4 regions of the Brucella sp. NBRC 12950 genome follow, and region 4 is predicted to be linked to each of the others. Evidence: riboswitches for the same ligand, from Rfam matches in the RefSeq annotation. Region 4 holds a riboswitch; each other region holds the start of a gene.

Region 1 (7,916 bases), on a different contig from region 4:
ATCCGACGCTCAAGAGCGTATCGGCATACTTGAAAAAGACCTGGGGCAAGTGTCGACCTAAAAAATAGCGGCACATTCAGGTTATTTATTATCTGGTTGATTTAAATCAAAGAAAGCCTCCGCCAGCGGATGCTAATGATCGCTTGTTGCCGAGTTCCACCAGAGTCGGCAATCTCCGGGGCGTCGAGGCCCAACCAAAGCGACGCCCCGGCTAATTTTAAACAATTCAAGGATCTGTCGAGCGCACCAGCGCGATCTTTTTGCAATGTTGTACTGTCGACAGCCAGCGGGTGCTGTCAGCATTGCCCTCCATCTCACTAAATCGGCACCCGCGAATTTTCTTATATTTATTATTTAACGCATGAAATTACGGTGCATTTGAGTATAGTTGATTTTAATCAAGGCACGCACTCCCAAGTGAAAATACAGAATTCAATCTGACTGAGTAGTATCGTTTGCCGCATAGCTTTGCTTTGCGGGCCCGCAAGATGATGACGCAGAGGATGTTTCGGCATGGGGTTTAATCGCAAGCAGTGGATCGCAACTGGTGTAGTCGTGGCTTTGGTAGCTGGAGGCTACTATGCCTGGAAAGCACTGAGCGACCCCGGACTGCCGGAAGGCATTGCTGGCGGAAATGGGCGAATCGAAGCCGTAGAGATCGATGTATCCACCAAAAGCCCCGGACGTATCCGCGAAATTCTTGCCGACGAAGGACAGTTTGTTGAGGCAAACGCGGTTCTGGCGCGCATGGATACTGCCCAACTTGAGAGCCAGCGCAAACAGGCTGAAGCGCAGCTTCGTCGCGCTGAAATAAGCATTGAGACAGCGAAAAGTTTGGTTGTCCAGCGTGAAGCCGAGCAAACCGCCGCTCAGGCCACGGTCGCACAGCGCGAAGCGCAACTGGACGCTGCAAATCGCCGTCTGGCCCGTTCGCAACAGCTTTCAGAATCGCGCACAGTCTCTCAGCAGGTGCTGGATGATGATCGCGCAACCGCGCAGGGAGCTGAGGCAGCCGTGGGTGCTGCAAAGGCGCAGCTCGCCGCGACAGCGGCCGCGATCAGTGCTGCAAAGGCACAAGTTGTTGATGCAGAAGCTGCGGTTGAAGCTGCAAAGGCTGCGATTGCCACCATCGATACAGATATCAATGATGCCACATTGCGTTCGCCAAAGCCTGGCCGCGTGCAATATCGTGTTGCGCAACCGGGTGAAGTATTGTCGGCTGGCGGTCGCGTGCTGAATCTGGTGGATGTCAGCGATGTCTATATGACTTTCTTCCTGCCGACTTCGCAGGCTGGACGCGTGGCCATTGGTGCGGATGCGCGCATCGTGCTTGATGCAGCTCCTCAGTGATCCCTGCCACGATTAGTTTCGTAGCCGATGTTGCGCAGTTCACGCCAAAGTCGGTTGAGACGGAGGAAGAGCGTCAAAAGCTCATGTTCCGCGTTAAGGCAAAAATCCCGCAGGAATTGCTTCAGAAATATATTCAGCAGGTCAAAACCGGGCTTCCGGGTATGGCTTACGTGAAACTTGATCAAAATGCTGAATGGCCGAAGAATCTCGCGGAAACAGTAAAATGAGTGCGGCTTCGATAAAGGCTGGCGTGGACGGCGACAGCTTTGTCGTTCGGGCCGACGGCGTGAAGCTGTCCTATGGATCGACTGAAGCGTTGCGTGATGTTTCGCTCGAGGTGCCTGCCGGCTGCATGGTCGGGCTGATTGGGCCTGACGGCGTTGGAAAGTCGAGCCTTCTGTCGCTGATTGCTGGCGCTCGCGTTATGCAGAAGGGCAGGATTGAAGTGCTCGGCGGCGATATTGCCGACAAGCGTCATCGCCAGTCGGCATTTCCACGCATTGCCTATATGCCGCAAGGATTGGGGAAAAACCTGTATCCGACGCTCTCCGTGTTCGAGAATATCGAATTTTTCGGGCGGCTATTTGGCCATGACAAGCATGAGCGCGAACGCCGCATTGCAGACCTTCTGGCGCGAACAGGCATGTCGCCTTTTGCTGATCGCCCGGCTGGTAAGCTTTCGGGTGGTATGAAGCAGAAGACAAGTCTTTGCTGCTCACTGATCCATGATCCTGATTTGCTGATCCTTGATGAGCCGACAACGGGCGTTGATCCTTTATCGCGGCGTCAGTTTTGGGAGCTGATCGACGATATCCGCAAAGATCGTCCGGGGATGAGCGTTATTGTTGCCACGGCCTATATGGAGGAAGCCGAACGCTTCGACTGGCTGGTTGCGATGAATGACGGCCAGATTCTTGCAACCGGCACGCCTCAGGAACTGCTTGAGAAAACCCAGACGCCTAATCTCGATGCGGCCTTTATCGCGCTTTTGCCGGAGGAGCTTCGGCAAGGGCACAGCGAAGTAGTAATGCCACCGCGCAATATACAGGTAGACAGCGGCATCGCTATCGAAGCCGAGCATGTAACGGTGCGATTTGGCAATTTCACTGCCGTTGACAATGTAAGCTTCCGTATTCCGCGCGGCGAGATTTTCGGCTTCCTCGGCTCTAACGGTTGCGGCAAATCCACGACGATGAAGGTTTTAATCGGCTTGTTGCCTGCGAGCGAAGGCACGGCAAGGCTGTTTGGACGCGAAGTTGACCCAAAGGATATCGATATACGCCGTCATGTTGGTTACATGTCGCAGGCGTTTTCGCTCTATTCCGAACTGACAGTTCATCAAAATCTGGAGCTTCATGCCAAGCTGTTTGGCATGGCGGAAGAAGATACCAAGCGCAGAATCAAGGAACTGGCCCAAAGGTTTGATTTGGCGGGCGTTATGGATGATCTTCCCGACTCGATGCCGCTCGGCATCCGCCAGCGCCTGTCGCTGGCTGTCGCGCTGATCCATTCGCCGGATATTCTTATTCTCGATGAGCCAACTTCAGGCGTTGATCCGGTTGCGCGCGATGCGTTCTGGCAAATCCTTGCCGATCTTTCGCGCAACGACAATGTCACGATTTTCGTCTCGACCCATTTCATGAATGAAGCGGAACTGTGTGATCGCATTTCCTTGATGCATGCTGGTAAGGTGTTGATCAGCGACACGCCAAAAGCCAACACGGCAAGCCGCAATGCAGCAACACTTGAAGACGCTTTCATCGCATATCTCGAAGAAGCAATTGGCGAAACAGCGCCTGAGAAAGGAGTTCAAGAGTCGGTGAAGGTTCAGCCTGAAAAGGTTGAGAAAAGCACGACGGCCCGCGCGGGCTGGTTGCCAAATCCTCGGCGAATGCTAGCTTTCTCGCGACGCGAGGCGCTGGAGTTGAAACGCGATCCGATCCGGGCGACATTGGCCATTCTGGGCACTGTGATCCTGATGTTCGTGATCGGATACGGTATCAATCTCGATGTCGAGGACTTGACGTTTGCGGTTTTGGATCGCGACGATACGACGATCAGCCGTGATTACACGCAGCAACTTGCTGGTTCCCGGTATTTCACTGAAAAAGCACCCATAATCGATTATGACGACCTTGATCGGCGTATGCGCGAAGGTGAAATCAGCCTGGCAATTGAAATCCCGCCGAATTTCGGAAGCAATGTTGCGCGTGGTCGTCCCGTCGAAATTGGTGCCTGGATCGACGGCGCCATGCCGACGCGAGCGGAAACCGTGCGTGGTTACGTTCAGGGAATGCATGCCAATTGGCTGACACAAAAAGCGCGCGAGCTTTATGGAAGCAACGCCACTGTCGGCAACTTCAATCTGGAAATTCGTTATCGCTATAATCCGGACGTCCAGAGCCTTGTGGCCATGGTGCCAGCGGTTATCCCGCTGCTTCTGCTGATGATCCCTGCAATGTTGGCGGTTCTGAGCGTTGTACGTGAAAAAGAACTTGGCTCCATCATAAATTTCTATGTGACGCCGGTGACTAAGTTCGAGTTTTTGCTAGGCAAACAGCTGCCCTATATCGCGCTTGCTTTTCTCAACTTCCTGATGCTGACGGCCTTTGCTGTTTTCATATTCCGTGTGCCATTCACAGGCAGTTTCCTGACCTATGCCACGGCGGCGCTTCTCTATGTCATCATTACGACCGGCATGGGCTTGGTGATCTCAACCTTTATCAATAGCCAGATTGCGGCGATCTTCGGTACTGCATTGCTGACACTCATTCCCGCAGTGCAATATTCTGGCATTATCGATCCAGTCTCGTCTTTGCAGGGGGCAGGTGCGTTTATCGGCAAGATTTATCCGACGACCTATTTTGTGACAATTTCGCGCGGGACTTTCTCAAAGGCGCTCGATTTCTCCGATCTCGCCGGATCATTCCTGCCGCTGCTGATTGCCATACCGGTTCTTACCGTTCTCGGCATTGTACTTCTCAAGAAGCAGGCGGGCTGAGATGCGGATTTCCAATATATTCCAGCTTGGCGTCAAGGAACTGCGCGGACTGGCGCGTGATCCGATGCTTCTGCTGCTTATCGTCTATGCCTTCACACTTGCGATCTATACCGCTGCAAAGGCTATGCCGGAAAATCTCAACAATGCGGCAATCGCAATCGTTGATGAGGATCAGTCACCGGTTTCGGGTCGCATCACGACTGCGTTTTATCCGCCGTATTTTGTGCCGCCAAAGCTCATCTCATCTCATGAGATGGATAAACGGATGGATTCTGGCCTCGATACCTTTGCGCTCAATATCCCGCCGAATTTTCAGCGCGATCTGCTTGCCGGGCGTTCGCCAACGATTCAGCTGAATGTCGATGCAACGCGCATGAGTCAGGCCTTTACCGGCGGCGGTTATGTTCAGTCGATAGTTTCCAGCGAAGTGAACGAGTTTCTCAATCGCTATCGCGGGGATACGCAAACACCGGTTGGACTTAACCTACGTGCGCGCTTCAATCAGGATCTGAACAAAGGCTGGTTCGGTGCGATCACCAATGTCATTTCATCGGTAACTATGCTTTCGATCATTCTGACGGGCGCAGCTCTCATCCGCGAGCGCGAACATGGCACAATCGAACATCTGCTGGTCATGCCGGTGACGCCACTTGAGATCATGGTCTCTAAGGTCTGGTCAATGGGGATGGTGGTGCTGGTGGCGACTGCCTTTTCACTGGTTGTTGTTGTGCAGGGCATTCTCGCGGTGCCGATCAATGGTTCGCTGACGCTGTTTTTGGCGGGTGCTGCATTACAGCTTTTCGCGACAACGAGCCTTGGCATCTTCCTAGCAACGATTGCTGGTTCTATGCCTCAGTTCGGACTTCTCCTGATGCTGGTTCTGCTTCCGTTACAGGTTCTCTCGGGCGGTACAACGCCGCGCGAAAGTATGCCGGAAATTATTCAGAATATCATGCTGGCGGCACCCAACACGCATTTCGTGATGCTCGCGCAATCGGTGCTGTTCCGCGGTGCGGGATTGAGTGTCGTGTGGCCACAATTGCTGGCCATGATTGTAATCGGAAGTGTTCTTTTCTTCTTTGCACTGCGTCGTTTCCGCGACTTCCTGAGATGAAAAATCCATACAATTCAACCATCTGAATCACTTGGCTCTGAATGTGATTCAGATGGGGCACATTGTTGCAGTTGATAATCTGCCATCCCCTTGCTATCGCTCGCCACAGGAAACGGTTCTGTCCGCAAGGATGGATGAAAAGGGAACACGGTGAGGCTCATTTGAAGAGCTGAGACCGAGACTGCCCCCGCAACTGTGACCGGCGAGTCATCCTCCCATGATCGTAAGTTGCGATCATAGCCACTGAATATTCACGTTCGGGAAGGCGGAGGACCGATGAAGACCCGGAAGTCAGGAGACCTGCCGTATCCAGTCACCCATGGCTGACACGAGGGGTGTCCAGTCGCGGCCGTCCGTAGCGGTGACATTGTGAAATGTTGCCGTGGGACAAAGACAAGGCGCTTCCGCCCTGATTTCTGACACCTGCGGTGAAGCAAGGCTTGCACGCAGGAAGTAGAAATAATGCATATTCTCAAACTATCGGCATATCTCACATCCACCGTTCTGGTGGTTACGCCGCTCGACGTATTCGCTCAGACGAAGGCAAGCGTGCAGGATGGAGTTGTGCTTGATACGATTGTCGTCACACCGTTGAGGCGTGCAACATCGTTGCAACGTTCCACATCGTCCGTCACGGTCATTGATCGGGAGGAAATCGACCGATCAGCAGCGCCTGATTTGCAATCGCTTCTTCAGTACTATCCGGGAATTTCGATTACCACCAATGGCGGGCAGGGATCGTCTTCCAATCTCTACATTCGCGGTATGTCGTCAAAACAGACGGTTGTTCTCGTCAATGGTGTGCGAACCGCATCAGCAACGACCGGAGCAACAGCGCTTTCCAATATTCCACTGAGTTCAATTGATCGTATTGAAATCGCGAAAGGCGCGCATTCCTCGCAATATGGTGCGGATGCGATGGGTGGTGTGATTAATATCATCACAAAGCAGGGTGGAGCCTGCGGGGAGCGCTCCTACTGCGGAAGTCTGACAACGGGGGTTACGCATCCATGGGGCGGTTATGCGTCCGGTTCGCTTCAGGGACGCAGCAAGGACGGCATTGATTACGCCTTTGGTGCCGCTGTCACAGGCACACAGGGATATAATTTTACGACACCAGATTCTTTTGGCTATGAGCCTGATCGTGATGGTTTTCTACAGGGTTCGTTTAACTTCTCGCTGTCGAAGGATTTTGATTGGGGGAAGATTTATACTGATGGCCTCCTGAGCCGCGGCCGCAATCAATATGATGCCAAAGCACCGTCTGCTAATGAAGCGTACACAACAGCATTTAGTGGCAAGCTGGGTGCGCGTATCGATCACACCGCTGACTGGTCTTCGACGATCGAGTTCAGCTCTGGTCTCGATCGCAGTCGAAATTTCCGTAAGGGTGTTAGCGGGTCTGATCTGTTTGAAACCAAGCGTTACGGCATCTTTGCTTCGACGGAAAAGCAGTTTGAAACGGGCAATGTTTCGCATGTGTTGACCGGTGGCGTTGAAGCTTACCGCGAGGAAGTCAGCGCTACGACCGAATATGCCAAAACCAGTCGTGATCTGGCTGCGGTATTCGGGCAATACTCGCTCGAATATGATGCGCTGCGCTTTGATGGCGGTGTGCGCTACGATTATAATGAGCAGTTTGGTGACGTGGTCACGTATAATCTCGGCGCGAGCTACGAAATTCTGCCGGATCTCGTGCTGCGTTCTTCGTTTGGCACGGGCTTCCGTGCGCCGACCTTTAATGAGCTTTACTATCCCGGCTTTGCGAATGCCGATCTGCAGCCGGAAAAATCCCGCTCGTATGAGATTGGTCTGAACTGGCAAGCAACAGCCGATACAAGTCTCGATTTGGCTTTCTATAAGACATGGCTACGTGATGCGATCATGAGCACGGCACCTTCCTATCTGCCTTACAATATTGCGCGTGCAGAAGTGACGGGTTTCGAAGCGGCGCTGTCTCATCGCTTCAACGAAACTTGGGCGGTGAAAGGATCGCTAGACCTCAAGAAGCCGATTGATGAGGATACCGATAACGATCTGCCATATCGCGAGCGGGTGAAGGCGACAGCTGAAGTGAATTTCAAGCCTATCGACAAGCTCGATCTAACGGCTCGGTTGCTTTACGGCGGTTCGCGCTACACAACTGCCGCGAATACCAAGAAGCTTGATCCTTATGTGACGGCTGATTTCATCGCACTGTATGACATCGACACACAATCGCAGTTGAAGCTTTCGGTAGAGAATATTTTCGACAAGGATTACCAGACAACGTCCGGCTATAATGCGCCGGGGCGCAGCTTTAATATCGGGCTGACGCGGAATTTCTGACGAGATGCGCAACATGAAAACGCAGTCCGGGTTATGGAAAATCAGGTTTGGCCTTTTGGCCGGCCTGTTTCTGACTGCGTTTCATCCCGCGCATGCGAATGGATTGCCCAAGCGTGTGGTGTC
Region 2 (7,916 bases), on a different contig from region 4:
GTCACTGTATTGTCAGACCGGGTAACGCCAATCCACATATTCAACAGAGCGATAGCAAGCCAAACTAGAATAAAAAGCTTTCCGCCTGAGATTTTGCCTAGGAGCAAAAACACGCAGAGCAGCAGGATTCCGCCTGCTATGACGAGTAGTACCCGCATTAGGGTGTTCTCCTCTAAGGTCGGAGCGAGACCGAGAAGCCACTTCATACTAGGCCACAAACTACGCCAGAGACATTGCTGCTACTGACAATTGCCACACGAATATGGCTGCCGATACGCCGTTGAAAGAAGGCGCTTCGAATGTCCCTGCGTCTGTTCAGCCAATTGCTTTCAACACTCTGCTGGGTGGTTTGAAAAAACGATGCCTCCATTACCCTGCTGTTATTCTTCGAAAAACCATTTCGATATCTTCCATCACAGGCTGTCAATAAGTAACGGTTACAACAATTTCGATTAACTCCCTGCGCGGGCCGCTGACGGAGCAAAGATTTCTATTGAGCGGATAGAGGCACTCTCATCTTCGTGCTTATGGCGGCGCGATGATGACAGAGGCGCACCAGCATAGTTGAAAGAGCCTGTGGGCACTGTCCAAGCTATATCGGATCTACGAGAGAACCGTCGCTATGCAGAAAGACCGGACCTGTGTTGCTGAAGTTCCCACCGCACCAAGGAACAAAAGCAACCGTACTCCTTACTGGAAACGCGGCGATCACCCGCACTTATCACGTTCATCATCGCAATGCTGGTTCCGGCGCTGTGGCATCTCTTGACTACCTGAAGACAAAGGTGACCAGGCCACACGTTGTCGCCAAAAAATGCCGTTCAGGGTAGAGAGTAGCCGGTTCCTCAAGAACTTACAGCGATTCCTGTCTAAGGCGCAGTGAGCGTACCAATAAAATATCGAGATCCGAATGTTTCCAGCCTCTCGGCCTTTCGTGTACGGGAAGAGCCAGATTTGCCTTCATCAATTAGAGACGATCGGGCTCGATATCAACGTGCTTTCTAAGGCACGGTAGTGAAAATCGAGCCGGTTAGCTTATTGTGCTGCCGCAGCTAGGAAACCGCAAAGTCCTTTGCGCGCCACCGACGTGCTCATCGTCTGCCCCACTTTGAGTGTGAAGATAGCGTCAACGCGTATGCCCTTGCCCTGCTTACGAGCGGTCACGCGCAAGGTCTGCATGCGACCCGATCCAGATCCATCTTGAAAGGCGTCAATGGACGAGAGCTGCTTGTTGATCGTGATGCCAGAAAAGCCGTCGGCTGCGATGGCTTGTGCCATACGCTGCAAGGCATCCGACGATTTGATACCAGTAAAGCTTTGTGTCGCGCGATAGACAGTCGGAGTTAAGAGCGGAACTCCCTCTGACTTAAAGCTTTGCTCACACGTAGCAGCAAAGCCCCCACCGGTTGCCATAAGGGTCAACAGACCCGTAATCAGAAACATTCGCATTCAAACTTCCTCCAAATAGACCGAAACCCCACCGTTGGTGACGATCACAACAGCATGCAGATCAAAAATACAATAAGCGCGTCGTCAAAATAGCGTTGATAATCTTCGCTTATACGATCGCGATTTGGGCGTACGGAGAAGACAGCGGTGGATGTTTCCAATTTTTCGCGGAATCGGCCTGAGATTAGCGACGAATGTTAGAATCGAGAGGCCGGATCTCCACACGGCAATGCTGGTAATCGATCCTTCCAGGAGCAATGAAAGGAACTAGCGGTCAAGCAGATGAGCATTCTGCCAGGAACAGCTTGGCCCTGCAGTTTGCGACTTAAAGATATAAACATTTCTTTATGTGCTATTGACATTTTGCGTCCGATACAGGAAAGTTACTTGGCCTAGGTTCTCCGGTCGTCTCTTAGATGTGCCGGGGCTAAGAGGGAAGTTGGTGCCCCAGACTATTGGGAAAGCCGACGCTGCCCCCGCAACTGTAAGCGGCAAGCTGATGTCCAGAATGTCACTGGGGTTCTCCCTGGGAAGACGGAGAGAAGCAATGACCCGCGAGCCAGGAGACCTGCCTTCGCAAAGTAACGTCCACGGGCGGGGTGTCCCGGTGTGCCGTAGCGAAGGCCGCGTAGCGGTCCCTATTGCTATGAGTTCGCTGACCCATGCCCCCAACTTTTTGGGGTGAGTCATGTCTCAAACCGCAATTCCGGTCGCCGCGAGCGGCGAGCCATATGTTAATCGTCAACCGATCACGAGGCGTGACGATTTCACGTTTCATCTAAATTTCCATCGTTTTGATGAGAACTATCTGCCCTCAACCAACACGCGTGTAACGACCAACTTTGCAAATTTAGCCAGGGGGAGGAACCGCCAGGAGAACCTTCGTAACGCGCTGAGAATGATTGATAATCGGTTCAACGCTCTGGCGCATTGGGATAATACCGATGGCAATCGCTATAGGGTTGAACTCGAAATCATCTCGGTCGAGATGAATATTGATGCGGAAGGCAACTCGGATGCTTTCCCCCTGATAGAGATATTGAAAGCCAATATCGTTGATCAAAAGACTGGCGAACGGATCGAAGGCATTGTTGGAAACAACTTCTCTTCTTATGTTCGAGATTACGACTTTAGCGTCGTTCTGCCCGAATATAACAAGGGGCGCTCCACGTTCAGCATTCCAGATGACTTCGGCGACCTGCATGGAAAGCTATTCAAATGTTTCCTCAAGTCGAATGCTTACGAAGAACATTTTCGAAAGCCACCCGTGATCTGCTTAAGTGCATCCAGCAGTAAAACATATCACCGGACTGGTAATTACCATCCGGTGCTGGGTGTAGAGTATCGTCAAAGTGAATTATCTTTGACTGATCAATATTTTCAAAAAATGGGGTTGCGGGTCCGCTTCTTCATGCCGCCCAACAGTGTTGCGCCATTCGCCTTCTATTTTGTTGGCGACCTCCTTGATGACTATACCAATCTTGAGCTTATCGGCACAATCAGTACGATGGAGACTTTTCAGAAGATCTATCGGCCCGAGATTTACAATGCCAATTCGGTAGCTGGGGCTTGCTTTCGGCCAAGCCTTGAACATGAGGACTACTCACTGACACGTGTTGTCTATGATCGCGAAGAGCGAAGCCGATTGGCTGTTGAGCAGGGCATATTCGCTCAGGAACAATTCATGACGCCCTATAAGACCGTCCTTGAGCAATGGTCTGCCAATTACACGCTTTGATGAGCCAAAAGATAAGGTTACCTATCATGAAAAGACTATTGCCCACGTCGACCGCCGGCAGTTTACCAAAGCCTTCCTGGCTTGCAGAACCTGAAAAACTTTGGTCGCCTTGGAAGTTACAGGATGAGGAACTGATCGCGGGCAAGCAGGATGCTCTGCGCTTATCCTTGGACGATCAAAGACAGGCGGGCATCGATATTGTCAGTGACGGCGAACAGACGCGTCAGCATTTTGTCACAACATTTATTGAGCACCTTGAAGGTGTTGATTTTCAAAAGCGAGAAACAGTCAGAATCCGCAATCGCTATGATGCGAGTGTACCGACGGTCGTTGGAGCGGTGTCCCGTCCAAAACCGGTTTTTGTCGATGATGCGAAGTTCCTACGTCAGCAAACCCAGCAGCCCATCAAATGGGCGTTGCCGGGGCCTATGACGATGATCGATACGCTTTATGATGCCCACTATAAGAGCCGTGAGAAACTAGCCTGGGAGTTCGCAAAGATACTCAATGAAGAAGCTAAAGAACTGGAGGTTGCCGGCGTAGATATTATCCAATTCGATGAGCCAGCATTCAACGTGTTCTTTGATGATGTCAATGATTGGGGCGTTGCTACTCTTGAGAGGGCAATCGAGGGTCTCAAATGCGAAACGGCAGTTCATATTTGCTATGGATACGGAATTAAGGCCAATACTGATTGGAAAAAGACCCTTGGTTCCGAATGGCGTCAATATGAGGAATCCTTCCCCAAACTGCAGAAATCCAATATCGATCTGATCTCTCTGGAATGTCAAAACTCACATGTTCCGATAGATCTGATAGAACTCCTTCGAGGCAAGAAGGTGATGGTGGGCGCCATTGATGTTGCGGCCCAAACCGTTGAGACGCCGGAGGAAGTTGCGAGCACTTTGCGAAAGGCACTTCAGTTTGTTGATGCAGACAAACTATATCCGTGCACCAATTGCGGCATGGCACCATTACCTCGGCAAGTGGCACGAGGGAAATTAAGTGCATTGAGTACGGGTGCTGAAATTATCAGAAAAGAGCTTTCGACCTAACTTTCCATCAGATACCAGAGGTCGACATTATCCTTATGAGCCACCGCTTCGACAATGGAGATATAGCTGCGTTTGGCAATGTCATGTCCCGCCTTGGCTCCATTCACGGTGTTATAACGGTATATGAAGCCAAGCGTTGCGGTCTCAGACCATCAACAAATACCAGAGCGGTGAGAGCCTTCATTCACGGGTGACGTTGGATATTATTCTTTCCAGTTTCAACGTACAAGAGACGACGAGGATGTCGTCGTCTCTTCAGTGTCCCCACTAGATGGGGCGAGTTTGGTTCGACATATCTGATAGGAGCGGGAGCTCTTTACAAAAGCCAACACAATGAAGCTGATACTTTCCAGGCGGTCGTGTCCTACTTGTCGCTTTCAGCAACAAGAGCGAGTGCACGGACCGGAGAGCCGGTGCCATTGACAAATTTCAACGGCGCCGCGATCAGGATCGCACCTTTTGCAGGCAACTGATCTAGGTTACTCAGGCTTGCCAGACCGTAACGGTTTGCCTTGTGCATAAGATTATGCGCGGGAAACGGAGGGTGCATGGTGCCAGCGGATCCTGCGTCAGTACCTACTGTTTCCTGCCCCCATCCGATTATGCCTTTCGAAAGAAGGTACTCGATTGCATCGACCGTAGGACCGGGAGAGTGAGGGCCGTTTTCATCGGCATTCAAAAATGTGTCAGCCGACCCATTGCGCTTGTACCAATCCGTACGCATTAGAACCCACGAACCTGCTTCGATTTCACCGTGCTCTGCTTCCCATTCCTTGATGCTCTCAACCGTCAGCAGATAATCGGCGTCGGCGGTTGCCTGAGCCGACCGGTCGATAACGTTTACAGGGGCAACAAAGTTCTGCGGCGGGATCGTGTCGGTAGTATTGCCAGAATGATCTTTTCCGGTAATCCAGTGACAAGGGGCATCGAAATGGGTGCCGGTATGTTCGCCAAGCTCCATCCAGTTCCAGGCCCAGAAGGGCCCGTCTTGATCATATTGGCTAATAGTGTGAACTTTAACATTTGGCGTGTTTTTGCCGAATTGGGGAGGAAGGTAAAGGACAGGTGTATCCGGACCGAGTGGCGCGGTGATGTCAACAACCTTGACAGCACCAGACAATAGTCCAAACGCGAGGCTGGCAAGCGCAGATGTATCGTTCATGCAATCCCCATTTCGTCCTGAGCCGGCGCCGGCATTATTGTGCGGTCCTTTATGAACCGGTCTCTTTCGGACGTTCGTTCAAAGCCTATGTCAAGGAATATGCTCTTGCAAGTATCTTACCTGTAAAAACCTCTATCAATCTTTCTGTCGAAGAAGGGTTTTGGCTAAGAAGCCATGTATTCTGGCAATTTAAAGCCGCTTGAACGCGCCGAGATTGGTGACGAGACCTCGTGCAAAGTAACGCGAATATATGCATTCAAGTATAAAATCATGAACCACTAAAAATAGAGTTGCTTGCGCCAGGGCATTCTCGCCGGTTTGCCTGCGCTAGGGGCAGGCTATTGTGTGATGCGTCGCCTAATAATGGCAAGGATGCGGTGATGCGGTTGATTTAGGCTTGAAATATCCGTTGCTTGGCGCAATTCTCGCAAATTGCAGCGCAACGATATCTACCGGGGCAGTAGAATATGGATCTCGAATTTATAGTCACCGAAGTCGATGAAGGCGAAAAGCAAGAGCTGCGTCTTTGGTTACGCATGCTGGCAACAACTCGACTAATCTCACAGGAGATTCGCCGCCGTTTACGCAATGAGTTTGGAGTTACGCTGCCTCAGTTTGACATTCTTGCGCAGCTCTACCGGGAACCGGATGGTTTACGACTAGGGGAGCTTTCGCGCCGGGCCATGGTGACGAATGGCAACATCACAGGTTTAGTTGAACGACTGGAAAGCGACGGGCTCGTGCGACGGGAGACACCGGGTGCCGACAGGCGCGTTACTGTCGCGCGCTTGACAGAATCGGGGCAGACGGTGTTCGCAAAGATGGCGAGTGTCCACGAAAGCTGGTTGCGTGATCTGATGGCGGAGGTCGACCGGGACACCATCGCGTCGCTGTTAAGCGACATGAAACTTGTCAAGAATTCGGTGGGTAATCACCTTATCGATGATGATGAAGATTAGTGTTGAATGCCACTTCGAGGATTTGAATTAGCTGCGATATTCGTGAGTTTCGAGCTGAGAAGCTTCGCAAAAAAAGAATAGAAACAATAAGTTATAGAGAGAGAACTTATTTCTGCTCGCGCAGAAATAGCGCGGAAATTTTTCGCTTGCTAATTTGATCAAATGATCTTTAGATATATTCATCTTGGATCGCTCTTACCGTTTGATGGCGCGTTGATGCGGTCGGTTTGGAACATGAAATGAAGACGATGGGATGGTAGTTGCACAGCCGATTGCGCTGCTGACCATGGTAACGGAAGCCGGTTCCTCTACACGCTTGCGTGTGGCTGAGACACAGAGATAACAGGAAAGATAGCTAGATGGTCCGCCTTGCCAAACGCATAACCGAAAGCTCCAAAAAATCCTTTGGCATGTATGCGCGGGCGGCGGGGCTTGGTGCGGACGCCGGTGATCTCATCCATATGGAGCTTGGAAGTCCCCATGCCGATACACCGCTTCATATCAAGCAGGCGACCGTTAATGCCTTGATGGCCGGCGATGTCCACTACTCACATCTTCAGGGAATTCCCAAACTGCGCGAAGCACTGGCGGCCCGTCTTTGTGAAAAAAATGGAATGGATGTTTCGGCATCCGACATTGTTGTAACCAACGGGTTGACCCACGCATCCTTCGCAGCTTTTATGGCGCTGCTGGACCCAGGAGATGAAGTTATCCTGCTGGAGCCATACTATCCCCAACATATTGGCAAGATAGAACTTGCTGGAGCCATACCTGTACTGGCACCCCTCGATGCGAATGACCGCTTTTCGATCAAGGCGGATTTGATCGAACCAAAGATCACAGATCGCACAAAAATGATTGTTTTGATCAATCCGTGTAACCCCACGGGACGGGTCTACAGTCTCAAGGAGTTGGAGGTTTTGGCAGATATTGCTCGCCGCCATGATTTGGTGGTGGTCGCTGATGAGGTTTACGAAGATATTCTGTTCGATGGTGTTCGCCATGTTTCGATCGCTTCATTGCCTGGCATGAAGGAACGAACGATATCAATGTTCGCATTTACCAAAAGCTTTGCGATGGACGGCTGGCGACTTGGGTATCTCACCGCACCCTCGCACATGATCGAAGGCATTCTGAAGATCACCACAAACGACGTCACACACGTGAACACCTTTATTCAGGCGGGCGCTCTGGCCGCAATCTCCGGTCCGAAAGAAATATTGGCTGAACTGGTGGGCGACGACAAGTTGAAGCGCGACATCGTTGTATCAAGGTTAAACCAGATGTCGGGTGTCACCTGCGATTGGCCACAAGGTACGATTTACGCGTTTCCAAAAATCGCTGCATTGGGAGTTAAATCGCAGGATATGGCTGAACGCATTATGACGGAAGCGGGTGTCGTACTGGAAGCGGGGAGCTTTTACGGAGCCTGTGGCGAAGGACATTTGCGCGTCTGTTTTGGTTCACAATCACTTGCACGCGTCAACGAGGCCATGGATCGCCTTCAACGGTTCTTTGGATCTCTTTGAGGAACTGGGGCCAGATATCTGCCG
Region 3 (7,916 bases), on a different contig from region 4:
TCCTCAAACATGATGTAAGGATAGCCGGATTCAAACTGAATTTCCGCCAGCACCTGGAAGAAGTCACGTGCGTTGATCTTCTTCTTACGGATACGGCCGTCATCAACCAATTCGCGGTATTTTTCGGTGACCGAAATCTCGGTCATCGGCACGCCATAGACACGCTCGACGTCATAAGGCGAGAAGAGATACATATCCTCGTCGTTTTTAGCGAGTTCAAACGTGATGTCCGGGATCACAACGCCAAGCGACAGCGTCTTGATACGGATTTTTTCGTCCGCATTTTCGCGTTTGGTATCGAGGAAGCGCATGATATCGGGGTGATGGGCATGCAGATAAACCGCGCCCGCCCCCTGACGCGCACCAAGCTGGTTGGCATAGGAGAACGAATCCTCAAGCAGCTTCATCACCGGAATGATGCCGGAAGACTGGTTCTGGATCTGTTTGATCGGTGCACCGGATTCACGAATATTGGTCAGGCTCAGTGCCACACCACCGCCGCGCTTTGAAAGCTGCAAGGCGGAATTGATGGAGCGACCAATCGATTCCATGTTGTCTTCAACGCGCAACAGGAAACACGAGACCAGTTCGCCACGCTGCTTTTTGCCTGCATTGAGGAAGGTTGGTGTTGCCGGTTGATAACGGCCCGCAATGATTTCATCGACCATTTCGCGTGCGTGCTGTTCATTACCACGCGCAAGCGCAAGCGCCACCATGCAAACACGGTCTTCGTAGCGTTCGAGATAGCGCTTACCGTCGAAGGTTTTCAGCGTATAGCTGGTATAATATTTGAACGCGCCGAGGAAGGTCGGAAAACGGAATTTCTTATCATAGGCATGATCGAAAAGATCGCGCACGAAATTGAAGGAATACTGATCCAGTACTTCCTGTTCGTAATAGCCTTCATCGACCAGATAATCGAGCTTCTCACGCAGATTGTGGAAGAAAACCGTGTTCTGGTTGACGTGCTGCAGGAAATATTGCTGTGCCGCCTGCCGATCGCGATGCAGCTGAATCTTTCCCTCGTCATCATAGAGGTTCAGCATCGCATTGAGCGCGTGATAATCAAGCGAGGTCTCAGCAAGCTTCTGTGGCTTGCTACCCGATGCAGCACCCGTTGCCGCAGATGGCTCCTGCTTTTCCGATGAGGCGACCGTCTCGCGCTCACGGGTCAAGGTTGTGTCTGCCGTGTCCAAAATCGTTCCATCCCGTCTTTAACATTGCCAAGATCTTCGTCGGTTCCCAGCAACTCGAAACGATAGAGATAGGGAACCTGACACTTGGCAGAAATGATGTTGCCTGCGAGGCCAAAGGCCTCTCCGAAATTGCTGTTTCCAGCGGCAATGACGCCGCGAATGAGGGATCGGTTATCCGCATCATTGAGAAAGCGGATGACCGGTTTGGGAACAGCGCCTTTCGCGCCGCCGCCGCCATAGGTTGGCGTTACGAGCACAAAAGGCTCGTTGACCCGCAACAGGCCAGCATTGTCTTCGTAGCTTTCCAACGGAATACGCTTTGAACGCATTCCCAAACGCAGCACAAAGCGATGCGTGTTTTCCGATCGGCTGGAAAAATAGACGATCTGGCCCATCACAAACCCCGGCAGTAGACCGGCATTACGCCAGCGAGCTGATCATATCCGGACGGAAACCCGCCCAATGGGATTCACCCGCAACAACAACCGGCACCTGACGGTATCCGAGGCCCTGAACGAGATCATAAGCATCAGCATCGGCAGAAATGTCGATGACATCATATTCAATGCCCTGACGGTCGAGCGCGCGGGTGGTTGCGGTACACTGGACGCAGGCGGGCTTGCTATAGACGGTAACGTTCATTTTTTCCTCACTGGGGATGGAGCATTTCCAGCACTTCCGCAAAAGCATCTGGCGTTGGAGAATGCGTATAGACAGATGTTTTTATCCACTGCGCCTCAGGCAAATGAAGACGCAACAAGGCATTCGCACATGGCAAAATGTGCGTGAAAAGCAACGAAAACTGAGAGGCTCAACGCGCTTTCAGAGCGCGAATCCTTCAAACTAACCCGTAAAGGGCGGACCTGAACTGTTTGGTCTTGAATTACTCGACATGCTTGTCACCCCGAAGCTTATGAGAGGGATATACGGGGCACCAAAAAGACATGGCATTACAATGCCACAACTTATCGCGCGCCAACCGGACACCCCGCCCGTGGACGTTCTTGTTCAAGGCAGGTCTCCTGGCTCACGACTCAACGCCCGCATCCGTCTTCCCGGCCTGCGCCAGTGACATCTGGATATGAGCTCGCCGCTTACAGTTGCGGGGGCAGCTACGGCTTAACAACATCCATCATGGATACCGCGCACCGTATTCCCATCTTCGCTTTTGATCCTCACGAATCGCAAGAACCTTGAACACAAGATATAGTAGCTGAAGTTAAAAAGTCGTCAATGGATAGACAGATCAAAAAAACTAAATCTAACCTTTGTTTCGTCCAGCCTGTGAATAGCAGGGATATGTAGCCGACTATTCCACAGGCGTAATCGCTTTGGGACGAAACTCGGACTTTATGGCTTTTAAAGCCATGCGGTCCACTATATGTGGTGCCAAAAGTTTCAACCAGCGCCCCAAACGCATTTGACGCGTCATCAAAACTTCGCGTTTGCGATTGGCGATTCCATTCAGCATCAGCTCGACTGCCCGCTGAACAGACATCATATCGTCTTCGCGCACACCGCTTGTGCCAAGCACGCCACCGCTCGCGCTGTAACCCCTGGTGCGAATGTCAGTTTTGACGACACCCGGATAAACGATCGTCACCGAAATTCCGCTCGCCTCAAGCTCCGATCGTAGTGCCTCGCAGAACCCTGAAAGCGCAAATTTGGTGCCACTGTAGGCGGTGCGTCCCGGCACACCTATAAGTCCCGCAACGGATGAAACCGCTACAATGCGGCCTTTGGTTTTGGCGAGATGCGGAAGTGCTGCATGGATCGGCCAGACGCTGCCCCAGTAGTTAAGCTCCATCAGATCATGCATCCATTGCAAATCTTCCGGTTTTATCTCGGCAAAATTGGCATGGGCCGACATCCCCGCATTCACGATCAGCGTATCGATCCGCCCAAACGCAGTAGCCGTCTTTTCAATAAGCTCAATACAGGCATTGTGGTCCGTAACATCCGTTGGAACGACCAGTACTTGACTGCCTAAATGTTCAAGCTCCACAGCAAGTCCCTGCAACTTCTCGACATTGCGTGAAGCCAGAACCAGTGCTGCCCGCACCCCATCCCGCGCACTGAGCTGCCGCGCGGTTTCAGCGCCGATACCATCGGATGCACCTGTGATGATCGTTACTTCCATGAAGCCCTCCCTTGCTCCCATGAATGAACGTGTTCCTAAGCTTACATTCCAGCGCGCCTGGCCGTCCACTACAAGGATTTTGGGTATAGTCGCACCCTAGGTTCACAATGCCGTGAGGACCGAGCGTCAAAGAGTTTAAGGAAATCAATAAGCTGAAGAACGGTCTCCTCCAGGAAGCTATTGAATCGATTAAAATCCTTCGTCTTGGTCGAAGGGATAATTTGACAGCTGGGCTAAATATCCTGTATCGATCTACTAAATCCTGAACATTGTTCAATATATTGAACAATTAAGAAGAGATCCTCCCAAGCATCTCTTCGGACAACCGGTGCAACGGCTGCATCGGAAAACTGTCGATCCGGCTTTCCTATACGTGAAAGCTGGATCGTTTGAAACCCAGCGCCTCTGTGCCGGCGAGGAATGAGAGACCTCGGCTCTGGGAAAAATTTGAATAAGGGTGGAAATAATGACTGTAGGTATCAAGCCATTTTCGTTCGACACGGTTGGCTCAATGCTTGTGGAATGGGGGGCTGCAAAGCGTCTCGGCGAAGTTCTGGGAGAACGTTTCTCAGAACGCAAAATCCTCATCGTGACCGACAAAGGCTTGCACAAGGCTGGCGCCCTGGACGAAGCGCTTGCTTCGCTTGAGAAGGCTGGCTTCGGCATCAGCATTTTTGATTCCGTCGTTGCTGATCCGCCGGAATCAGTGCTGTTTGAATGTGTCGATCAAGCCAAGAAAGCAGGTTGCGATATCGTGTTGGGCCTCGGCGGAGGTTCCTCGATGGACATTGCAAAGCTTGCTGCAGTGCTAATCGTCTCCGAACAGGAACTGTCCGAGCTTTATGGTATAGGTAAAGTGCAGGGTACGCGGCTGCCGCTGATCCAGATCCCAACCACTGCTGGCACCGGATCGGAAGTGACCAACATCACGATTCTAACCACGGGTGAAACCACCAAGATGGGCGTCGTTTCCCGTCAGCTTTATGCAGATTTCGTCATTCTGGATGCCGAACTGACATGCGGTCTGCCGGCGCTTCACACGGCAGCCACCGGCATCGACGCCATGGTTCACGCCATTGAAGCCTATACTAGCCGTATCAAGAAAAATCCTCTTTCTGACGCATTCGCGCGTGAAGCGCTAAAGCTCTTGTCAGCCAATCTGGTTGCTGCCTGCGAAAACGGCAATGATCGCCATGCACGCGAAGCCATGTTGCTTGGAGCAAACTATGCCGGTCAAGCCTTCTCCAACTCGCCGGTTGGCGCCGTTCACGCATTGGCTTACCCGCTCGGTGGTCACTATCATGTGCCCCATGGCCTTTCCAACGCCCTGATGCTGGGACCAGTCCTGCGCTTCAACATGGCGGGCGCAGCTCAACTTTATGCAGAACTTGCAGACCTGCTGCTCGACACGTCGGAGGGCACGACGGAGCAACGTTCAGCAGCTTTCGTTGATTATATGGAAGACCTGATGAACCGCTCTGGAGCACCACGCCGCCTGCGGGACGTTGATGTCACCGAAGAAAGCCTCGAAACGCTTGCTCGCGATGCAATGCTTCAGACACGTCTTCTGGGGAACAACCCAGTTGAAGTAACAGAAGCTGACGCCTTGGCGCTTTATCGCGAAGCATTCTGATCCAACACTGACAATTCAAACAGCATCCCGGAAGGCGTGGCTATCATCGCCGCTCTTCGGGAGCGCTGTTTCGTTCCTTCGGAGTAAAACCTTGAGCACTGAACGCATCGACGGTCAGGAGCAGCCATATTGGCCTGCCGGACCGTTCAAAATCCGTCTGCCTTTCGTTCACTATAAATTCGAGTGGCCTGATTATTGTCAGGGCCTTTTGATGTGTGCAGTCGACCTCTCGGCCATTCCATTGATGGCCGAATTGCTCGGAATGCCATTTGAAGTGGCGCTGGCCGTCGTCGTTCTCAACGGCCTGTTCTACCTCACCCATCACCTGCTCGGCGACCCGGTCGTTCCGGGTTGGATCACCCCTGCCGTACCGCTCATTATGGCGTATTGCGCGACCTTTCCCGAAGGTCCTGAGCGGATCCATGCTCTTGTATCCTTCCAGATGACATTGGGGCTATTATCGATATTCATCGGCGCGACCGGCATCGCAAATCGCGTGATTGCCGCTATTCCGCAGGCGATCAAATCCGGCATTATCATTGGTGCTGGCTTTGCAGCGGTGATTTCGGTCTTTAAAGTTGGCGGCAACTTCGACATTTTCCCGTTCACCATCGCGATCTCGATCGGCCTGTGCTTCTATTTGATGTTCTCGCCGCAATTCGCACGCCTTTCGCGCAATGGTGGCTTTTTCGGTCTGATCGGAAAGCTCGGCGTTCTGCCGTGCATCCTGCTCGCCGTGATTGTCGCTCCACTATTTGGCGAAGCAAAATGGCCTGAATTCCAGTGGACGATCTCATCGCCGGATTTCACGACGCTCTGGCGCGAATACACGATCTTTGGTCTCGGCCTGCCGCCCCTCTCGATGTTCCTGACGGCTCTGCCGACGGTTCTCGCTACCTATATCGTTCTTTTCGGTGACGTTCTGAAAACCAAGTCGATCCTCGGCGAAGCACAGCTTCAGCGCCCGGATGAAAAGATCGATTACAGCGCCGACCGCGCCCACCTTGTTTTCGGTATCCGTAACACAGGCATGTCGGTTCTCGGTCCCGATGTGACAATGTGCGGACCCGTATGGGCTGCGATGCAGGTCGTCATCTGCGAACGCTTCTCAAAGGGCAAGAAGTCGATGCATTCGCTCTTCGGCGGTGCGGGTTCGTTCCGCTGGGGCACCAATACAGGCTTGTTCCTGATGCCAATCGTGACGCTCGTTCAGCCGATCCTGGGTGTGGCGCTAACCCTGACACTGCTCATCCAGGGCTACGTTTCCGTTCGCATCGGCGTGATGGAAGCCCGTTCGCAACGTGATCTTGGCATCGCTGGTGTCACGGGTGCCGTTCTGGCGACGCGCGGTGCTGGATGGGCGTTTGCCACCGGCGTTGTACTCTGCTTGATTATCTATGGCCGAGACTTCTTCAAGGGCGAGACCGATCGCACCTTCGTCAAGGATCAGCAATCGCAGTAATCTGACCAACAAGTCTCCCGGAGAACCGCCGGGAGACTTCCAAGGCGAATAAGTTACCACAAGGCAGATTTGCCTCTTCAAGAATATTCCTATAGATTTCAGCCGCAGTCCGGCAATCGCATTTCTCCTCCCAACGTCTATTGCCGCGCGCTGCGTGTCAATTCGGAGTAAAAATTGCGTAGTGAACAATCTATTCTTCAAATATCCATAGCAGTTACTATTTTTGTTGCAGGCTTTGGTGTCGTTTTCGGCCTTTTGTCTGGATCATTTTCTATTGTCTTTGACGGTGTTTACATGTTTGCGGACGCTGCGATGAGCGGGCTTGCACTTGTTGTTGCCCGGCTCATCGCATTGTCTGCGCTACCAGAACCTCCAAGCGGGAAATTGCGTGATCGCTTCACCATGGGTTTCTGGCATCTTGAACCGATGGTTCTGGGCCTCAATGGCATCATGTTGACGGGGGTAGCGATATACGCACTCATCAATGCCATCGGCAGTCTGATGCATGGTGGCCGCGACCTCGAATTCAGTTACGCGATCTTCTATGCAGTTGTTGCTCTGATTGCATGCCTTGGCATGGCGTGGCTCGAAACCCGTGCCAACCGCAGATTGAAATCCGACTTCATTGCGCTTGATGCCAAGGCGTGGATCATGTCAGGTGGCATAACCGCTGCACTCCTGATCGCGTTTGTAGTCGGCTATTTCATTCAGGGTACCCGGTTCGACTGGGTGACACCTTATATCGATCCCGCTGTTCTCGCCCTAGTCTGTATCGCAATCATTCCGATGCCGATCGGGACCATCAAGCAGGCCCTTGCAGACATGCTGCTTGTGACACCTCTCGATCTCAAGCACCATGTGGATCAGGTTGCAAAAGAAGTCGTTGAGCGCAATGGCTTCAAGTCTTATCGCGCCTATGTCGCCAAGGTTGGGCGCGGAAAGCAGATCGAACTCTACTTCATCGTGCCCCCCGATCAGCCCGCAAGAAAGCTCGAAGAATGGGATGCATTACGCGATGAAATCGGCGATGCGCTTGGCGGCGAAGGTCCAGACCGCTGGCTGACGATTGCCTTCACCACGGATGTTGAATGGGCCGTTTAACGGCCCATTCAACATCCATTATTCAGTACGCTGACGACGTTTCGTCATCAGCATGGGCGCATATTCCAATACATACAGACCAAAGGCCAGCATCCAGAAAAGCGCCGAGGCCGCCAGCAATGTATGAAAGAAATTTGGCATCATTTCCGCGAATGGTCGGATTATCGCTGACAGTATCAGGCATAGATAGGCGATTTGGGTTGTGGGCGACGCGACAAGTTCACGTCCCGTGTGCCCACGGGTGGCACGGGTCATCACTGCCAACATCATGCAGCCAATAACGCCCACAGTCATAACGTGAAGAGCTGAAAATGGATTAAGCTGTTCGATTGCCGCCGCCGCTATGGCAACGAAACCGGCAGGCACAAAGAAATAGGCAACGTG
Region 4 (7,916 bases):
CTGGAGCGATATTCCCAACCAGCGTATTTTGCGCTGGGTGCCGGAAGGCGGCGTTTCTGTGTTCCGCCAGCCTTCAAATTTTGCCAATGGCAATACGCGCGACCGTGAAGGACGGCTCGTTTCCTGTGAACATGGCGGGCGCCATGTTACGCGAACGGAAGTTGATGGCAGCATTACCGTGCTTGCAGAGAGTTATCAGGGCAAGAAGCTCAACGCACCAAATGATGTTATCGTACGCTCTGACGGCACCATTTGGTTTACCGATCCGACCTACGGAATCTTGGCAGACTATGAAGGCTATAAAGCCGATCCCGAACAGCCAACGCGCAATGTCTATCGACTTGATCCTAAAAGCGGTGATCTTACTGCCGTCATCACAGACTTTGTGCAGCCAAATGGCCTCGCCTTTTCGCCCGATGAAACAAAGCTCTTTGTTGCCGACAGCGCCTATAGCCACGACGAAAAGGCACCCCGCCATATCCGGGTCTTCGATATCGTTGATGACGGCAAGCGCGTCACGGGTGGTAATATTTTCTGCACGATAGAGAACGGCCTGCCAGATGGCTTCCGCTTCGATACGGAAGGCAATCTTTGGACAAGTGCAGGCGACGGCGTGCATTGCTTCTCGCCAGAAGGCCAGCTTCTCGGCAAGATCAAGACGCCACAAACTGTTGCAAATGTCACTTTTGGCGGCCCACGTCGCAACCGACTTTTCATTGCGGCGACGAAATCGCTCTACGCGGTCTATTTGACCGTCACGGGTGCGCAGTATCCGTAGTTAAAAAAGCGGCGACTTGTCAAAAAGCTAAGTCGCCGCTGAATAATACTCAAACTAATTGATATTAAAACAGCCTTTCCACGTCCCAGCTCTAAAACTGACTAAGCGGTGCGTAATGCATATATTATTTCTATATTCAAAATGAACCGTCTTCGTTTCACGAATAGATTATGCGAATCGAATTCGGCCTGCATATCTGGAGCCAGAAATAACAATACATTCACACTTATTTAAACACGAGATGCCCCATTTAAAAGAACCGTCAATGATACGGAAAAGTTTTGAAACAAAATTGATCCAATTTGCGTGACAAAGTTAAGTAAACAGTAAAATATATGATCATTTTTACGATCATCAACAAATCATTTAAATTAGATAACTCTACTTTAGTACAACTTTTTATTAGTAATTATTTATGCTTGCGCTTAATCATTGAAACATCTCTGTCTTTTTGTTTTATCGCATTATCCGAACGCAAAACCGGTTCGCACTTTTGCTATAAATGCCCTAATTTATCTTATGCAGATTGCTTTAGTTGCAGCTGTTCGTGCCCTGGTGCGCGATAGCGAATATGGCAACCCCGTACTCCGTAATATTCGACGTCGACTTCAACACCGAAAACACTGCGAATACATTCGGCCCTTAGTACCTCGCGCGGAGTACCTAGCGCCACAATCTGCCCCTTGTTCATCACCGCGATACGATCACAGAACATCGCCGCATGGTTGAGGTCATGAAGTGCAGCAACAACCGTTAGCTCTTGACGCCTTACAAGATCGAGCAATCCAATCTGGTGACCAATGTCGAGGTGATTGGTCGGCTCATCCAGAAGCAAAATCTGAGGCTCCTGCGCCAGCGCACGAGCAATATGCACGCGCTGACGTTCACCGCCTGAAAGCGTATGCCAATACCGATTTGCCAGATGCCCCATATCCACATTGGCTAAAGCCCTTTCGACAATGACATCGTCCACATCAGACCATGGCGATAACGCGCCCAGATAGGGTGTCCGCCCAAGTTCAACGGCTTGCCGTGCAGTGATGCGATCGGTTGTGCCGGCCTGTTGCTCGACAAGCGCAAGTTTGCGCGCGATCTCGCGACGGTTGAGCTTATGGATCGGCGTACCGCACAGTTTTACTTCGCCAGCGCGACTACGACGCACACCGGAAAGCAGTGAAAGCAAACTCGTTTTTCCGGACCCATTCGGTCCGATAATGCCGAGGAACTCCCCTTCTTTCACATCAAGCGAAACATCCCGCAGAATTTCTGCACCACCTGCCGACCAGGCAACATTTTTCGTCGAAAGCATCATGATTGATCCCTCCTCTGTCCGAGCAAGAGTGCAAAGGCCGGGGCGCCGACCAGAGCCGTGATAACCCCTATGGGCAAAACCTGACCCGGAATGATTATTCGTGAAAGGATATCGGCGAGGATCATGAAGATTGCACCAATCAGTGCGGCTGTCGGCAACAATCGCCCATGGCGAACGCCAACGACCATTCGGGCTGCATGTGGAATAACCAAACCGATAAAGCCGATTGAGCCGACAATAGAAACCATGACCGCGGTCATCATGGCACTGACACCAATCAGAACCGCATAAACGCGACGCACTGGAATACCCAGCGAGGCGGCCGATTCAGAGCCGAAGGTGAAAGCATCAAGCGCCCGCGCGTGCCAAAGGCAAATTGCAAGGCCAATGATACATGCAGGAAAGGCAAGTGCCGCGTCAGGCCACCGGACACCTGACAGATTGCCAAGGAGCCAGAACATGATGCCGCGAGCTTGCTCGGCATTTGCAGCCTTCGTCACGATGAACGAAGTCAATGCGTTGAAGAGCTGAGACCCCGCGATACCTGCCAGAATGATTGCGCTGTTTCCTCGCCCTGCTCTTAGCGCCAGCAGCGAGACAAGAAGAAATGCTATGATCGCCCCTATAAACGCACCCAGCGAAAGCGAAAGAACACCAGCACCAATGCCTAGAATTGCAACGCTGACCGCACCTGTGGACGCCCCGGCGGAAATGCCCAGAATATAAGGGTCAGCCAGTGAGTTGCGCAGAAGCGATTGCAGCACCACACCGGAAAGGGCAAGTGCTGCACCACAACATGCGGCAACTACCGCACGACTGAGACGATAGCTCCAGACAATACCTTCATCTATCGGCTCAAGCGTATAGCCTGCATTCCAGACGCGGTTGGCGATTGTTTTTGCCACCACGTCCAGAGGTATGGCAGTTTCACCAATTGCAGCGCCCAGCCACAAGGCACCGAGAAGCAGGACAAGCGCCAGCGTTACGAACAGCAACCTGCCGCTCATGCCCTTGCCAAGATGAATGCCAGAGGTGGCTGCGCGCGCTATCACTTGTTGAGATCCGAAGCGGCAATATCTGCAGCAAGCGTTTCAATACCTTCGATCACGCGGAGCGAAGTGCTCATCGACTGCGCATCCATATCGAAGACATGGCCGCCTGACACGGCTGGCATCAGCTTGGTAACAGCATCACTTTCAAGGAACTGGTGCTTCACAGCAATGTCGTCGGCAGGATAACGACGGCGATCAAGCTTCGCTGCCACGATCATCGATGGGTTGGATTTCGCAATTGTTTCCCAACCGACAGTTGGCCACTCTTCTTCACTCTCGATCACATTCTTGATGCCAAGCGCGGAAAGGATATAGGCGGGAGCACCAAATTTCCCGGCCGCATACGGATCGGCATCGATCTGCGTACTGGAGAACCAGACCATCGCGGAAAGCGTACCATTGGTGGAACCAATTTTCTCACGCGCAGCAGCTTCACGAGCCTTTAAGTCCGCAACGAGCTTTTCACCGCGATCCTGCACGTTGAAGATCTCGGCAAGTTCAGTGATTTCCTGATAGACAATTTCCATCTTGAAAGGTGCCGTGCGGACGCCATCGCCGCCGCCGGAATTATCCTTGCCTACACAATCGGACGGTGAGGTGTAGGTTGGAATACCCAGTTCTTCAAATTGCTCAGGCTTACCGACAATGCCCATCGGGCCAACGTGCCACTGAAAATCAGCCGTGACGATTTCAGGCTTTTCCGCCAACACACTTTCAAAGCTTGGGTCGTTGTCCGCAAGGCGCTTGACCTTTGCATTAACTTCTTCGAAACCCTTCAGAACAGGGCCAAACCAGACCGCAGTACCGACAACTTTATCGCCAAGACCGAGGCTGTAAAGAATTTCTGCACTGCTCTGACCAACGGCCACAGCGCGCGTTGGTGCCTGTTTGAACGTAACATCGCGACCGCAATTTTTCAGCGTCAGCGGATACTGAGTTTCAGCAGCTTGTGCAGCAAAGCTACTCGCAAGAATAGCAACTGCTGAGAAGGCAACGCGAAACGACGTCTTGCCGATAAAGTTCATTTAAAACCCCGAAATGATAAGAGAGAAAGCCGTATCAAACGGCGGAAGCGATCCGGCGCGTAAAGAAGACGGACATATCCGGGGACATGAATGACGATGGGAGGCAACGTCCTGCGACGCTTAATGCTGTCATAACCAACTCTCCTGCACCGGGCATCCCCGCCCGTGACAATGGACTACGTTAGACGGCAGGTCTCCTGGCTCACAGATACTCACTGTTCATCTGCCTTCCCGAGCTGTTTGGAACAGTCTCAGTGACATGACGCTTTGAGGCATCACAAGGATGAACGGCAATCCGCTTACAGTTGCGGGGGCAGCCACGGTCTCGGTCCCTTTTGGGTCGTCCTCACCGTGTTCCCTATTAATCCCCTTCACTCTCGGTCGGGGAACCGTCGTAATTGTATTACATCGCGCTGATATAAGCGTCAAGCGAGCTGGCTCGCTTATTCAGCCCTATAAACTCGCCACATAAGACTTTTTGCTAATACGATACTGTAAGTAAAAACAAGTGATGCTGCTTGCTGGTATATTGTAATTCTCTCCTGTAGTCTCCAGATCAGTAGTCTCTGCTTGGGAAGCAGGGGTTTTTGAGGAGGGCTGTCGCAAAGGCAGCAGCAAAATGCACGCAAGTGCATTCAGGGAGGATTTATGCGTAAATGGATTCTGGCCATTTCGTCGGTGGCAGCGCTTGCAATGGCGGGTGCAGCTTCGGCTGAAGATTACAAGGTATTGGCGCCAGCAGCACCAGGCGGTGGCTGGGACCAGACAGCACGCACCATGCAGAACGTGCTTCAGGATGAAAAGATTTCCGGCAGCGTTCAGGTCATTAATGTTCCGGGTGCAGGTGGCACTATTGGCCTGGCGCAGTTCGTCAACCAGAATAAGGGCGACCCGAGCCAGCTCATCGTTGGCGGCTATGTCATGGTCGGTGCGATCCTGACCAACAATTCGCCCGTCAATCTCGACGCGATTACACCAATTGCCCGCCTCACCGGCGAATATGAAGCCATTGTCGTTCCGGCATCGTCCGACATTCAGAACCTCGGCGATCTTGTTGCCAAGCTCAAGGCTGATCCGGGCTCCGTTTCCTGGGGCGGCGGCTCGGCAGGTGGTACGGACCACATCACAGCTGGTCTTTTTGCCAAGGCCGCAGGCGTTGACCCAACCAAAGTCAACTACATTGCCTTTTCCGGTGGTGGCGAAGCGCTCGCTGCAATTCTTGGCAATCAGGTAACAGTCGGCATTTCCGGCTACGGCGAATTTGACCCACAGATCAAGGCTGGCACGCTTCGCATTATCGGTATTTCCAGCGATGAACGCGTTGAAGGCATCGACGCCCCGACCTTTAAAGAAGGTGGCGTCGACGTGTCGATCCAGAACTGGCGCATGGTCGGCGCCGCTCCGGGCATCACCGCCGAACAGGAAGCTGCCGTCAATGCAGACATCGAAAAGATGGTGAAATCTGAATCCTGGCAGAAGGCACTGGCCGACAAGGGCTGGGCCGATACCTATCTTGCAGGCGATGCTTTTAAAGAGCAGCTCAAGAAAGATGTGGCGTCCACTGAAACCATCCTCAAGGAAATCGGCCTCGTCAAATGACAGGATCTGAACAGCATGGAGAGCGCCGTTCCGCTGGAACGGCGCCAGACTACGCAGCTCTTGTCATAGCCCTAATCCTTGCTGCAATTGCTATCGCAATTGCCTGGTCCACGGCCTATGGCAACAATGTGCTGTCTTACTCACCCGTTGGGCCTAAAACAGTGCCCTATATCATTGCAGCTGGGCTATTCATCCTGTCTATCTGGACCGTAATCAGCGCTTTGAAGGGCGAGTTTCCCGAACGTGAACATCAGGAAATCGCACCTATGGCGTGGATTGTCGGCGGTCTGGTTATCCAGATGCTGACTATGAAAACCATGGGCTTTTCCATCGCGACGGGCTTGCTGTTTGCAGCAACTGCGCGCGGATTTGGCTATCGCAAATTCTGGATAAGCGTGCCGGTCGGCATCGTCTTCTCATTCGTCATCTGGTTCATTTTTGCACGCGGCCTGCAGCTATCGCTGCCATCAGGCTGGCTTGAACAATTCGTTTAAGGCGAAAGAACATGGATACAATCACTCTGCTCGCCAACGGACTACTGGTAGCCCTTGAGCCGTCAAACCTTATTTACGCGCTGATTGGCGTCACACTTGGTACGGCTGTTGGCGTGCTACCGGGCATCGGCCCAGCACTTACAGTGGCGTTGCTCCTGCCCGTTACCTATAAACTCGACCCCGCCGGTTCTCTCATCATGTTTGCCGGTATTTATTACGGCGGCATGTATGGCGGATCGACGACCTCGATCTTGCTGAATACGCCCGGAGAAAGTGCCTCCATCGTCACGGCATTGGAGGGCAATAAAATGGCCCGAGCGGGGCGCGGCGGACCGGCCCTAGCAACCGCTGCGATTGGCTCGTTCATTGCAGGCCTGATTGCAACGCTGGCCCTGGCATTCGTTGCCCCGTGGGTGGTGAAATTCGCCCTCTCCTTCGGACCTTCGGAATATTTCGCTCTCATGCTGCTTGCCTTCATGACCGTCTCGGCGGCATTTGGCGATTCCACACTGCGCGGCCTCACCTCGCTGTTCATCGGTCTGACGCTTGGCCTTATCGGCATCGATCAGCTGACCGGACAGGCCCGTCTGGTCATGGGCACACCGAACCTTCTCGATGGCATCAATGTTACCACGCTTGCAGTTGCGCTGTTTGCTATTGGTGAGACTTTGGCGGTGGTATCTAAAAAGCTAAGCCCCGACGATGAAGTCATCGCAGTCAAAGGCTCAGTCTGGATGACCAAGAATGACTGGAAGCGCTCATGGATGCCATGGCTGCGTGGAACGGCAATCGGCTTTCCGATTGGCGCCATGCCAGCGGGCGGAGCCGACGTGTCAAGCTTCCTGTCCTATTCGGCAGAACGCCAGTTCTCCAAACATCCGGAAGAGTTCGGTAAGGGCGCCATTGAAGGCGTTGCAGGTCCGGAAGCCGCCAACAACGCATCGGCTGCGGGTACACTCGTGCCGCTACTGACCCTCGGTCTGCCAACTACGGCAACGGCGGCAATCATGCTGGCTGGTTTCCAGCAATTCGGCTTACAACCGGGACCATTGCTTTTTGTCACCAATGCGCCACTGGTTTGGGGGCTGGTTGCAAGCCTTCTGGTTGCCAATCTTATGCTGCTTGTGCTGAACCTGCCACTGATCGGCCTTTGGGTGAAGATGCTCACCATTCCGCGCCACTGGCTTTATGCGGGGATTCTTGTCTTCGCTACACTGGGTACTATTGGTGCCAACGCATCGACATCAATGCTGCTTGGTCTTCCGGTATCGTTTGAGCTGGGTCTGCTTCTGGCTTTCGGTTTGCTTGGTTATGTGCTGCGCCGCTTCTCATACCCGATTGCACCGGTTGTCGTGGGCCTGATCCTCGGACCGATGGCAGAGAAAAGTCTGCGGCAGGCACTGCAGATCAGCCAGGGTAACCCGATGACACTAGTGCATTCATGGGTATCTATAACGCTGATTGCACTGGCAATCGCGGCAGTCGTCGTGCCGATGATTATGCGCCAGCGCGGCAAGGGCGAATTGCTCAAACAAATGGCAACAGACGAAGACTAGAGCATAACCCTCCCAGCGTGAAACGCGCTCAGAAAACAAAAAGCCCCGGGGAAACCGGGGCTTTATTTCAATAAACAACCGCTAGCTTAGTCGTGGATTT

The links. A riboswitch is a leader RNA that binds a small molecule or an ion and turns the genes downstream of it on or off. The one in region 4 is predicted to bind cobalamin.
Positions count from the first base shown of each region.
Region 1: it holds a riboswitch for cobalamin, as region 4 does, so the genes downstream of both, QSJ70_RS01545 (TonB-dependent receptor domain-containing protein) here and QSJ70_RS04310 (ABC transporter substrate-binding protein) in region 4, are expected to answer to the same signal.
Region 2: it holds a riboswitch for cobalamin, as region 4 does, so the genes downstream of both, QSJ70_RS22270 (DUF1852 domain-containing protein) here and QSJ70_RS04310 (ABC transporter substrate-binding protein) in region 4, are expected to answer to the same signal.
Region 3: it holds a riboswitch for cobalamin, as region 4 does, so the genes downstream of both, nrdH (glutaredoxin-like protein NrdH) here and QSJ70_RS04310 (ABC transporter substrate-binding protein) in region 4, are expected to answer to the same signal.

Region 1 covers NZ_BSQC01000001.1:324,145-332,060, forward strand. The annotation lists gene QSJ70_RS01525 (glycoside hydrolase family 10-like protein) at 1-68, shown strand, start outside; partial or broken gene QSJ70_RS01530 (HlyD family secretion protein) at 514-1,577, shown strand; gene rbbA (ribosome-associated ATPase/putative transporter RbbA) at 1,574-4,351, shown strand; gene QSJ70_RS01540 (ABC transporter permease) at 4,353-5,465, shown strand; cobalamin riboswitch at 5,562-5,787, shown strand; gene QSJ70_RS01545 (TonB-dependent receptor domain-containing protein) at 5,928-7,793, shown strand; gene QSJ70_RS01550 (ABC transporter substrate-binding protein) at 7,807-7,916, shown strand, end outside.
Region 2 covers NZ_BSQC01000015.1:88,155-96,070, forward strand. The annotation lists gene QSJ70_RS22260 (nuclear transport factor 2-like protein) at 1-158, opposite strand, end outside; gene QSJ70_RS22265 (hypothetical protein) at 1,036-1,449, opposite strand; cobalamin riboswitch at 1,827-2,039, shown strand; gene QSJ70_RS22270 (DUF1852 domain-containing protein) at 2,138-3,187, shown strand; gene QSJ70_RS22275 (methionine synthase) at 3,214-4,242, shown strand; gene QSJ70_RS22280 (cyclase family protein) at 4,607-5,404, opposite strand; gene QSJ70_RS22285 (MarR family winged helix-turn-helix transcriptional regulator) at 5,872-6,363, shown strand; gene QSJ70_RS22290 (pyridoxal phosphate-dependent aminotransferase) at 6,723-7,892, shown strand.
Region 3 covers NZ_BSQC01000011.1:189,563-197,478, forward strand. The annotation lists gene nrdE (class 1b ribonucleoside-diphosphate reductase subunit alpha) at 1-1,196, opposite strand, end outside; gene nrdI (class Ib ribonucleoside-diphosphate reductase assembly flavoprotein NrdI) at 1,172-1,591, opposite strand; gene nrdH (glutaredoxin-like protein NrdH) at 1,617-1,838, opposite strand; cobalamin riboswitch at 2,192-2,407, opposite strand; gene QSJ70_RS18930 (SDR family oxidoreductase) at 2,506-3,336, opposite strand; gene QSJ70_RS18935 (iron-containing alcohol dehydrogenase) at 3,803-4,969, shown strand; gene QSJ70_RS18940 (hypothetical protein) at 5,061-6,431, shown strand; gene QSJ70_RS18945 (cation diffusion facilitator family transporter) at 6,606-7,532, shown strand; gene QSJ70_RS18950 (NnrS family protein) at 7,551-7,916, opposite strand, start outside.
Region 4 covers NZ_BSQC01000002.1:280,876-288,791, reverse strand. The annotation lists gene QSJ70_RS04325 (SMP-30/gluconolactonase/LRE family protein) at 1-778, shown strand, start outside; gene QSJ70_RS04320 (ABC transporter ATP-binding protein) at 1,296-2,090, opposite strand; gene QSJ70_RS04315 (FecCD family ABC transporter permease) at 2,087-3,097, opposite strand; gene QSJ70_RS04310 (ABC transporter substrate-binding protein) at 3,139-4,167, opposite strand; cobalamin riboswitch at 4,338-4,576, opposite strand; gene QSJ70_RS04305 (Bug family tripartite tricarboxylate transporter substrate binding protein) at 4,816-5,766, shown strand; gene QSJ70_RS04300 (tripartite tricarboxylate transporter TctB family protein) at 5,763-6,260, shown strand; gene QSJ70_RS04295 (tripartite tricarboxylate transporter permease) at 6,272-7,816, shown strand; gene QSJ70_RS04290 (hypothetical protein) at 7,903-7,916, opposite strand, start outside.